Regions from separate parts of the Enterococcus italicus genome, predicted to be linked through region 2. Evidence: predicted binding sites of a transcription regulator. Region 2 holds the regulator's gene; each other region holds the start of a gene.
The links. The regulator NrdR, encoded in region 2, represses ribonucleotide reductase genes. The targets are predictions, from matches to a motif close to ACACNATATATNGTGT.
Positions count from the first base shown of each region.

Region 1: NE257_RS11050 (vitamin B12-dependent ribonucleotide reductase) is a predicted target of NrdR. The motif match lies at 1,237-1,252, and genes of this name have one in related genera.
Region 3: nrdD (anaerobic ribonucleoside-triphosphate reductase) is a predicted target of NrdR. The motif match lies at 1,215-1,230, and genes of this name have one in related genera.
Region 4: nrdH (glutaredoxin-like protein NrdH) is a predicted target of NrdR. The motif match lies at 1,265-1,280, and genes of this name have one in related genera.

Region 1 is NZ_JAMRVB010000003.1:2,675-4,885, reverse strand. Features, by position in the region: partial or broken gene NE257_RS11060 (IS6 family transposase) at 1-447, shown strand, start outside; gene NE257_RS11055 (cobalamin ECF transporter) at 586-1,131, opposite strand; gene NE257_RS11050 (vitamin B12-dependent ribonucleotide reductase) at 1,281-2,211, shown strand, end outside.
Region 2 is NZ_JAMRVB010000001.1:964,705-966,915, reverse strand. Features, by position in the region: gene mutM (DNA-formamidopyrimidine glycosylase) at 1-98, shown strand, start outside; gene coaE (dephospho-CoA kinase) at 102-704, shown strand; gene nrdR (transcriptional regulator NrdR) at 930-1,394, shown strand; gene NE257_RS04650 (replication initiation and membrane attachment family protein) at 1,434-2,211, shown strand, end outside.
Region 3 is NZ_JAMRVB010000001.1:2,069,479-2,071,689, forward strand. Features, by position in the region: gene nrdD (anaerobic ribonucleoside-triphosphate reductase) at 1-1,128, opposite strand, end outside; gene NE257_RS10210 (ABC transporter ATP-binding protein) at 1,403-2,170, shown strand; gene NE257_RS10215 (FtsX-like permease family protein) at 2,160-2,211, shown strand, end outside.
Region 4 is NZ_JAMRVB010000001.1:446,524-448,734, reverse strand. Features, by position in the region: gene feoB (ferrous iron transport protein B) at 1-542, opposite strand, end outside; gene NE257_RS02075 (ferrous iron transport protein A) at 539-1,009, opposite strand; gene nrdH (glutaredoxin-like protein NrdH) at 1,356-1,583, shown strand; gene nrdE (class 1b ribonucleoside-diphosphate reductase subunit alpha) at 1,683-2,211, shown strand, end outside.

The DNA.
Region 1 (2,211 bases), on a different contig from region 2:
GAAACTTATATTAAGGTAAAAGGAAAGTGGCACTATTTGTATCGATCCATTGATTCTTCGGGGATAACATTAGATATTTGGTTACGAAAAAAGCGTGATAAACAAGCAGCTTATGCTTTCTTTAAACGATTGATCAAACAATTTGGAGAACCTAAAGTTCTTGTCACTGATAAAGCCCCTTCACTAAGTAGTGCGTTTAATCAATTGCATTCTGAAGGATTATTTTCTAAGACTGAACACCGAACAAATAAATACTTGAATAATATCATTGAACAGGATCATCGATTCATCAAGAAAAGGCACAAATTATATCAGTCCATAAGGACTGCTTCCTCAACAATTAAAGGAATTGAAACTATACACGCTTTATATAAAATTAGCCAAAGAGACAAAAGTCTCTTTGGCTTTTCAGTGATTCATGAGATGAATACATTAATGAGTATCTAAGCATAAAATCAAAAATTAATTGGAAACTCTTTATTAATTTTTTAGCTTTGCAACAGAACCATCTTAAATAATACGCAAGGCTTCCTATTTGAATTATAGGTTTAATTTAATAAGAGATATTGTGATTTAGATACTCATCTAACTATTTAATTTATTTTTCGAACTATTAATAGCAGGTAATAAAATTCGTTTAAACACAGGAACTAATACAAGATAAAAGATTAAATTACCCGTTCCATTGAGGATATCAAAAAATAATCCTTGAAAATAATAGGCCCAAAAAGAAGGTAGTTGATATATAAAGACTTCAACTCTCGATACGATCAATCCGTAAAGAAGGCCACATAAAAATGCAATGATTGCTTGGATAGAGATGTGATGCTTAATCAGGGCACAGTTAGATAAAAAATGAAAAACCGTAACGATACTACTGAAGGCGATCAGTTGGCTGATTGTCCAACTACCCATTCCTAAATAAAGGTTCGTGCCTAATAAGCTTACTAAAGTAACGATTAAAGCATCTGTATAACTTCCATAAAAAGCGAGTAAAAGTAGAATGGCTGTCATTGGTTGTACATTCGGTATCCAAGTAAAAAGGATTCTACCAACAATACAGGCGGCACTAAATAAAGCGAGGGTGGTAATCCTTCTGATTGGAAAGCGTGAATTAGAGGTTGGTAACACTAGGAAAACTCCCTTGTTTTAATTGATAATAGTTCTCATTGTATCAGAATAAAAATTAATTACAAGATTGAATTACACTTTATATAGTGCGATAATCATTGGTAGGCACAATATGTTGTGTTTGTTGATGATAAAGGTGGTAGTATTTAATGAATTATCCTAAAAAATATATAGAAAAACTAAATCAAGATATCTCTTCTTATAAAGAAGTCGCTAAGATAACTGCAGAAATGACTCAAACATTTGATGGGATTTCAAGATTAATCATGCTTGATCGCTATGCATTTAAAGACATGAGCGGAAAAACTTTGACAGTCGGGGATTTGGTTATTTTAACAACTCATGCTGATCCACAATATCCAGCAAGAGGGATCGGAAAAATTGAAGAGATCAATAAGGAACAGTTGATAATTCGAATTGAGGAAGAATTTCAAAGCTCGTTAACTAATCCAGAAGAAATTGCTTCGGGACGAGTGATTCGAAATATAAATGAGGTTGAGAAACCGCTTGAACTTTATTTTGAACAAATTGCAGCTCGTGTTGCTAGAGGAATCTCTGATATTGAAGGAGAAAAAAAAGCTCAGTTTTTTACCGAGTTTTATCAGCATTTGACAGAACAAAATCTCATTCCTGCTGGACGTGTACTTTATGGTGCAGGAACGAATTCAGAAGTAACATACTTCAATTGCTACGTTATGCCATTCATCCATGACTCTCGTGGGGGCCTGGCAAAACATCGTCAAGAAGTGATGGAGATTATGAGCCGTGGTGGTGGTGTAGGAACGAACGGTTCAACGCTACGGCCAAAATCAGCGATCGTCCATGGGGTGAATGGGAAATCATCAGGTTCAGTTTCGTGGCTCAATGATTTAGCTAATTTGACAAATTTAGTTGAACAAGGCGGGAGTCGTCGGGGAGCACAAATGATCATGTTGAATGATTGGCATCCAGATATTTTTGAATTCATTATCTCTAAGATTCAGAATCCGGCCATTTTACAAAATTTGATCCACACTAGCCAAAGTCCGATAGTACGTCAATTAGCTAGTGAAAAACTGACTTTTGAACCACTAATAGCAA
Region 2 (2,211 bases):
GAAAACCTTGCAGCCGTTGTGGCACACTGATTGTCAAAACGAAAGTTGCACAACGTGGTACGCATTTTTGTCCCAATTGTCAGAAAGTAGAAGGTTAATAGATGACGTATGTATTAGGAATTACAGGTGGGATTGCTTCTGGGAAGTCTACAGTCACGAACTACTTAAAAAGAAAGCAAATACCTGTTGTCGATGGGGACGTAATTGCTAGACAGATTGTTGAAAAAGGGCAACCTGCATTAGAGGAAATTATCCAAGAGTTTGGACCAGAGATGGTGGATGCTAACGGTCAGCTTATCCGAAAAAAATTAGGTGCACTTATTTTTTCAGATGCGACAAAGAGGCAAAAATTAGATGCTTTATTGGATCCTTTTTTGCGTGAAGCAATTTCTTGCGCTATCACGCACTTTGCGCAACAAGGCAATGCGTTAATTGTCGTGGATTTACCGTTGCTATTTGAAGCGGGCTATCAAAATTTGATGGATGGTGTTGCGGTCGTGAATGTAGATGAGCAGCAACAGGTACACCGACTAATGAACCGTGATCAGCTGACCGAAGAAATGGCGCGCCAACGCATTGAAAGCCAAATGCCTTTAGAACAAAAGCGCAAACTAGCTGATTTTATTTTTGATAATTCTCAGTCAAAAGCCCATACACAAGAGCAAGTGGCTAGCTGGCTAGAACAGCACTTCAAGAATTTATAGCATTTTAAAGAAAACGTAGTGGATTGTTTTGGTACAGTTCATTGCGTTTTCTTTATTGTGTTTCAGTCTGAATGGATATTTTGGTTGATTTGAGTGAGGATTCACTTAGAAATTTGGTTATTGTAGTATTAGCAAAAAGAACTTTCGTGTTATAATATATGAAATAAAAGATTGGTGTAGAAAACATCAAACTTGAGAATAGATTGAAATAATGAGGTGAGTGTTATGCATTGTCCAAAGTGCCATTATAATAGTTCCCGTGTTATTGATAGTCGTCAAGCTGATGACGGGCGTGCCATCCGTCGTCGTCGTGAGTGTGAAAATTGTGGTTTTCGTTTTACGACGTTTGAGCGGCTTGAAGAAACACCCCTACTTGTCGTGAAAAAAAATGGTGATCGAGAAGAATTTAGTCGAGAGAAAATTTTACGGGGCTTGATCCGTTCGGCAGAAAAACGTCCAGTCGCGATGGAACAGATGGAAAGTGTCGTTGACCATGTAGAGGCTCGCGTACGCGAAATGGGAGATAAAGAAGTATCAACCAACCAAATTGGTGAATTTGTGATGGAAGAACTCGTAAATTTGGATGAAATTTCCTACATACGCTTTGCAAGTGTCTATCGTCAATTCAAGGATATGTCAGTCTTTTTAAAAGAATTGCAAGATATCGTAGACAAAGCCAATAAAAAATAAATGCAAACTATAAAGGGGACAGAAAAGGGGACAGAATACATGTCAGAAATACAACCAAATAGCCTGTATCAAGCATACAAAGCTGTCCCATTATCCGATGATGGCGTACAGGCACTAACAGCACTCTATCAGCCCATTATCGGATCTGATGCACTGACGCTATATTTCGCTTTAGCAAATGATGCCAGCACCGCTGAGTATACGCATTTGGATTTATTAAATCAATTAAATTTTGGTATGCAGCGCTTCTTAGATGCACGGTACCATTTAGAAGGAATCGGATTACTTACGAGCTACCAAAAAAATTTAAGTGAGTTCGGCTTATTGTATGCGTATGAATTGCAAGAACCCTTGTCACCGGTACGCTTTTTTGCTGATTCGACTTATTCTTTTTTATTGAAGAATATGGTAGGCGAGCGACGATTCCAGTTACTAGCCAAACGTTACATGATTCCTCGCTACACATGGTCAGCTTACACAAATATCACAAAAAACTTTACAGATGTCTATTCATTTCAACTAGCTGATTACCAGCGAGACCAAGCCAAATTAGAACAAATCGCTAGCCATTTTTCAAAGGAATCAGAACCCGCTGTAGTGCTTGACGATCAGCTAGATTGGTCATTTTTGAAGTTTCATGCGCAGAAAAAACAAATTTCAGCGAAAAACTTCACGGATGAATTCTCCAAAAAATTGTCATTATATCATCAGTATTATGGCTTAGATGAAATGGATCTGGTGCAATATATGGCTGATGTTGTTAATATTGCGACTGGCATGGTAGAAAGTGATGAGCTAGAAAAACGGATTGTCGCTA
Region 3 (2,211 bases), 1.1 Mb from region 2:
GAGTTGTTTGATGTCGTAGTTTGGATCTTGTGGGTTTAGGTTTACACCTGACTTTAAGCTAAAAATGAGCTTCGGAAAAATCGCCGTGCGATGTTCGCTTCCTAGACCGTTAATGCGGATTTGCAAAATGGCTTTTTGAATTTCTCGCTCATACCAATTTAAGCCTAAGCCAAAGCCAAGCGAAGTGAATGGCGTCTGGCCATTTGAAGTAAATAGCGTATTGATTTCGTACTCCAGACTTTGCATGGCATCAAAAATATCTTTTTTCGTTTTCTTTTTTGCGAAGACATGTTGCTTTTTCTCGCCATCAATCCATTCTCGTGCATCGGCCAAGTGCTTGTCGTAATTCAATTTCGCAAAAGGAGCGAGGAGTTCATCAATACGATCAGCTGAGCAGCCACCATATTGACTCGAAGCGACATTGGCAATAATTTGCGATATTTGAGCAGTCGCGGTTTGAATGGACTTTGGTGATTCAACATCAGCATTGCCCATCTTAAACCCTTCATTAAGCATGCTTTGAAAATCTATCAAGCAACAGTTAGTCATGGGTGCATAGGGATGATAATCCAAATCATGGTAATGAATGTCCCCTTTTTGATGTGCATTTGCGACATGCGGTGGCAACATCTTTAGCCCAATTGATTTGCCAACAATCCCAGCTGTTAAATCGCGTTGGGTATTAAACACATTGCTATCTTTATTGGCATTTTCATTGACGACTGTCTGATCGCGATTGCGTAACTTATCAATCGTGACATTAATATCTAGAGCTTGTTCACGCTCTAAGTCACGTTGAGAACGATAGTGCATATAATGCTCTGCCAATTGATACAAGTGATTTTGAATTAACGTATGCTCCACGATGTTTTGGATTTCATAAATTTTGACATTTTTTTTAAAGCGAGCAGCGATTTCTTGGTTGATTTGAGTAACAATTTGATGAATGACTTGATGGTCGCTAGCTTGTAACGGTCCATTGACTTGTTGTGTGGCTTTGAGCAAGGCATCATAAATTTTTTGATCATCAAAGACAACAAAGCGTCCATCACGTTTAACAACTTTCATTTTTTTTAACTGATTGTGGACGATAGAAGATTGCTCATCTTTTCTTTTTAAAACAATCATTGAGATTCAGCTCCTTTTGTACTAGTATCCATGATAGAATAATAACATGATAAATACAACTATATATTGAAAAAAATATTTATAAAACACTATATATAGTGTTTTTTCGTTGTGACTGTTCGTTTGTATGAATCATGAATATTAATGTGAATAATCAATCAAAATGAGTCTAATTCGCCTCAGATAGGTCGGTTTTGAGGAACAAACAAGAGAACAGCAACCGTATCGTTGATAGATAAGATATAGTACAATGAATGAAAAGGGGGAAACGATTATGCCAAAAATGATTCAAGTTTCTTATGTGTCCAAATCATACGGAACGCGCTTTAATCGCACGAAAGTTCTTGAAAACTTATCATTTAGTGTTGATAAGGGTGAGTTTGTGGGCATCATGGGGCCGAGTGGTGCGGGTAAGACGACCTTAATGAATCTCTTAGCAACGATTGATGCCCCGACTCTTGGTTCGATTACGATTGCCAATCAAGAAGTGACAAAGTTGGATGAAAAAGAGCGAAGCGACTTTCGGCGAAAAGAAATCGGCTTTATTTTTCAAGATTATAATTTGCTAGAGACGATTACGGTGAAAGACAATATTTTGTTGCCATTAGCGATTGATCGGACATCTGTTCAAGAGAGTGAGCAGCGGATCAATGAAATTAGTGAATTATTGGGTCTGGCGCATTTAATGGATCGCTACCCAAGTGAATTATCCAATGGACAAAAACAGCGCGTGACAGCTGCCAGAGCGATTATTAAGCGACCAAGTGTGGTATTTGCTGATGAGCCGACTGGGGCACTTGATTCAAAAGCAGCCACTGAGCTGCTGCGCTACCTATCAGATGTCAATCGCCAAGAGGATACGACAATCTTGATGGTTACCCATGATCCTTTTACCGCTAGTTATTGCAATCGAATTTTATTTATTAAAGATGGTGTCTTTTTTTCTGAGGTAGTCAAACGTGGCTCACGAAAAGAATTTTTTGATCAAGTGATTGATATGCAAGCAACCATTGGTGGGGGAGGCAGAATGAATGCTCACTAAGATATTGTTGCGTAGCTTCTCCAAACAATTGCGGGCATATA
Region 4 (2,211 bases), 520 kb from region 2:
GCTGCCTCTACGCGGGCATCATAGGACGGGTAATGGACCGTTTCTGGATTGTTTTCAATCATATGTGTCGTTGTCTTCATCAACTCATCGATACCTTGCTTTTTGATTGCACTGATTCCGACGACTGGTACTCCTAATCCATATGCGAGTTTCTCCAAGTTAATCGTGCGGCCATTCTTTTTCATTAGATCCATCATATTCACTGCCACCACGACTGGACTGCCGGTTTCCATGAGCTGCGTGGTCAAATACAAATTCCGCTCCAGATTGGTACCGTCTACGATATTGACAATGGCAGTCGGGCGACCTTGAAGAAGATAGTCTCTAGCGACAATTTCTTCCGGTGTGTATGGCGCAAGTGAGTAGATACCTGGAAGATCTTGAATTAAGATTTGTTTGTTCTTACGATAAGTTCCCGATTTTCGTTCCACAGTAACACCTGGCCAGTTACCGACGGATTGTGTCGCGCCGGTTAGCAAATTAAACACGCTCGTTTTGCCACTATTGGGATTACCAGTCAGTGCAAGTTGCCATTGATTCATACTTCGTCCACCCTTTCCATCAAAATATGTGCTGCTTCTTCTTTGCGAAGCGTCAATGCATAGCCACGTAGCTTCACTTCAATCGGATCACCAAGAGGAGCTAATTTTTGAACGGTAATGGTCACATTCTTTGTGACACCCATATCCATCAGACGACGATGGACCGCTCCTTGACCATACAAGTTGACGACTTTGCCTGTTTCACCGACTGTAAGCTGATCTAGAGATAGCCATTCATTGTGGCTTGTGACTTCACCCACTTCTATTTTTTGGAGCAAAGCGACTTCCAAAGCAACACGGGTCTTTTGAACAGATACGATGGCACTTTTTGCATCACGCTGAACAACGGTCACGCGATTGCCTTTTGTTAAACCTAATCGTTGCAAATGAAAGCGTACAGAATCTTCTATTGTTATATTATTCACTTGATAAATCACGCCAATTTCACACTTATCTAATGTTGTCATTGTCTAAAAAAACTCCTACTATCTTTTTTAGATTAGTGATAACCTATCACTCTATTTGCAATTGAGAATCATTATCATCAATGTATACCTATTTTTAAAGACTGTCAATTTTATCTTTATAACTTTTTCTTCACAAGAAAAAATTCTTTGACTAATTCTTACTAATTTAAGTTTCCCGTTGGTGTTGTCTTATCAAGTTTTCTTTTATTATTTTCATAAATAAACACAACAATTAGTGTCACATTGAATTCACAAACACAATATATAGTATATTTATATTGACATTTTCAGCTTGCTACATTAGTATTTTCTCATAAGCAAGTTTCATGTACTGGAGGAATATACTATGAACGTAAAATTATTTTCAAAGAACAACTGCATGCAATGCAAAATGGCAAAACGCTTTTTAACAGAAAATGACGTCACTTTTGAAGAAATTAATATCGATGATCAACCTGAATATATTGACTACTTAAAAGAACATGGCTTCCAAAGTGTGCCTGTGGTTTTATCTGATGCTACTGCGGCTATTATCGGCTTCCGCCCAGATCAATTACGCCAATTAGCAAGTTAATTCACAGATTAAAAAAAGCAATGATGTGAGTTGGATTTGACGGTCCCTTGACGCAAATCCTTCTTTTTTATTTCAAGAAAAAGAAAAGGTTGTGTTTTCATGAGTTTAAAAGCATTAGGTGACGTTACCTATTTTAAGTTAAATAACGAAATCAATCGTCCTGTTAATGGACAAATCCCTCTACAAAAGGATCAAGAAGCGCTCGCAGCCTTCTTAAAAGAAAATGTCGCACCAAATACGAAGACATTTGCATCCATTCACGACAAAATAGCCTATTTAGTAGAAGAAGAGTACCTTGAAGAAGAATTTTTAAACAAATACCAGCCAGAATTTATCGAGCAGCTGTATGCTTTCCTAGCAGAACAATCATTTGCCTTCCATTCATTTATGGCTGCGTACAAGTTTTACTCTCAATATGCCCTAAAGACCAACAATGGCGAAGAATACTTAGAGTCGTATGAGGATCGCGTCGCATTTAACGCACTTTATTTTGCTAATGGAGATGAAGAATTGGCGTTAGCTTTAGCAGATGAAATGATTCATCAACGCTACCAACCAGCAACACCAAGTTTCTTAAATGCTGGTCGTAAACGTCGTGGGGAATTGGTGTCTTGTTTTTTAATTCAGC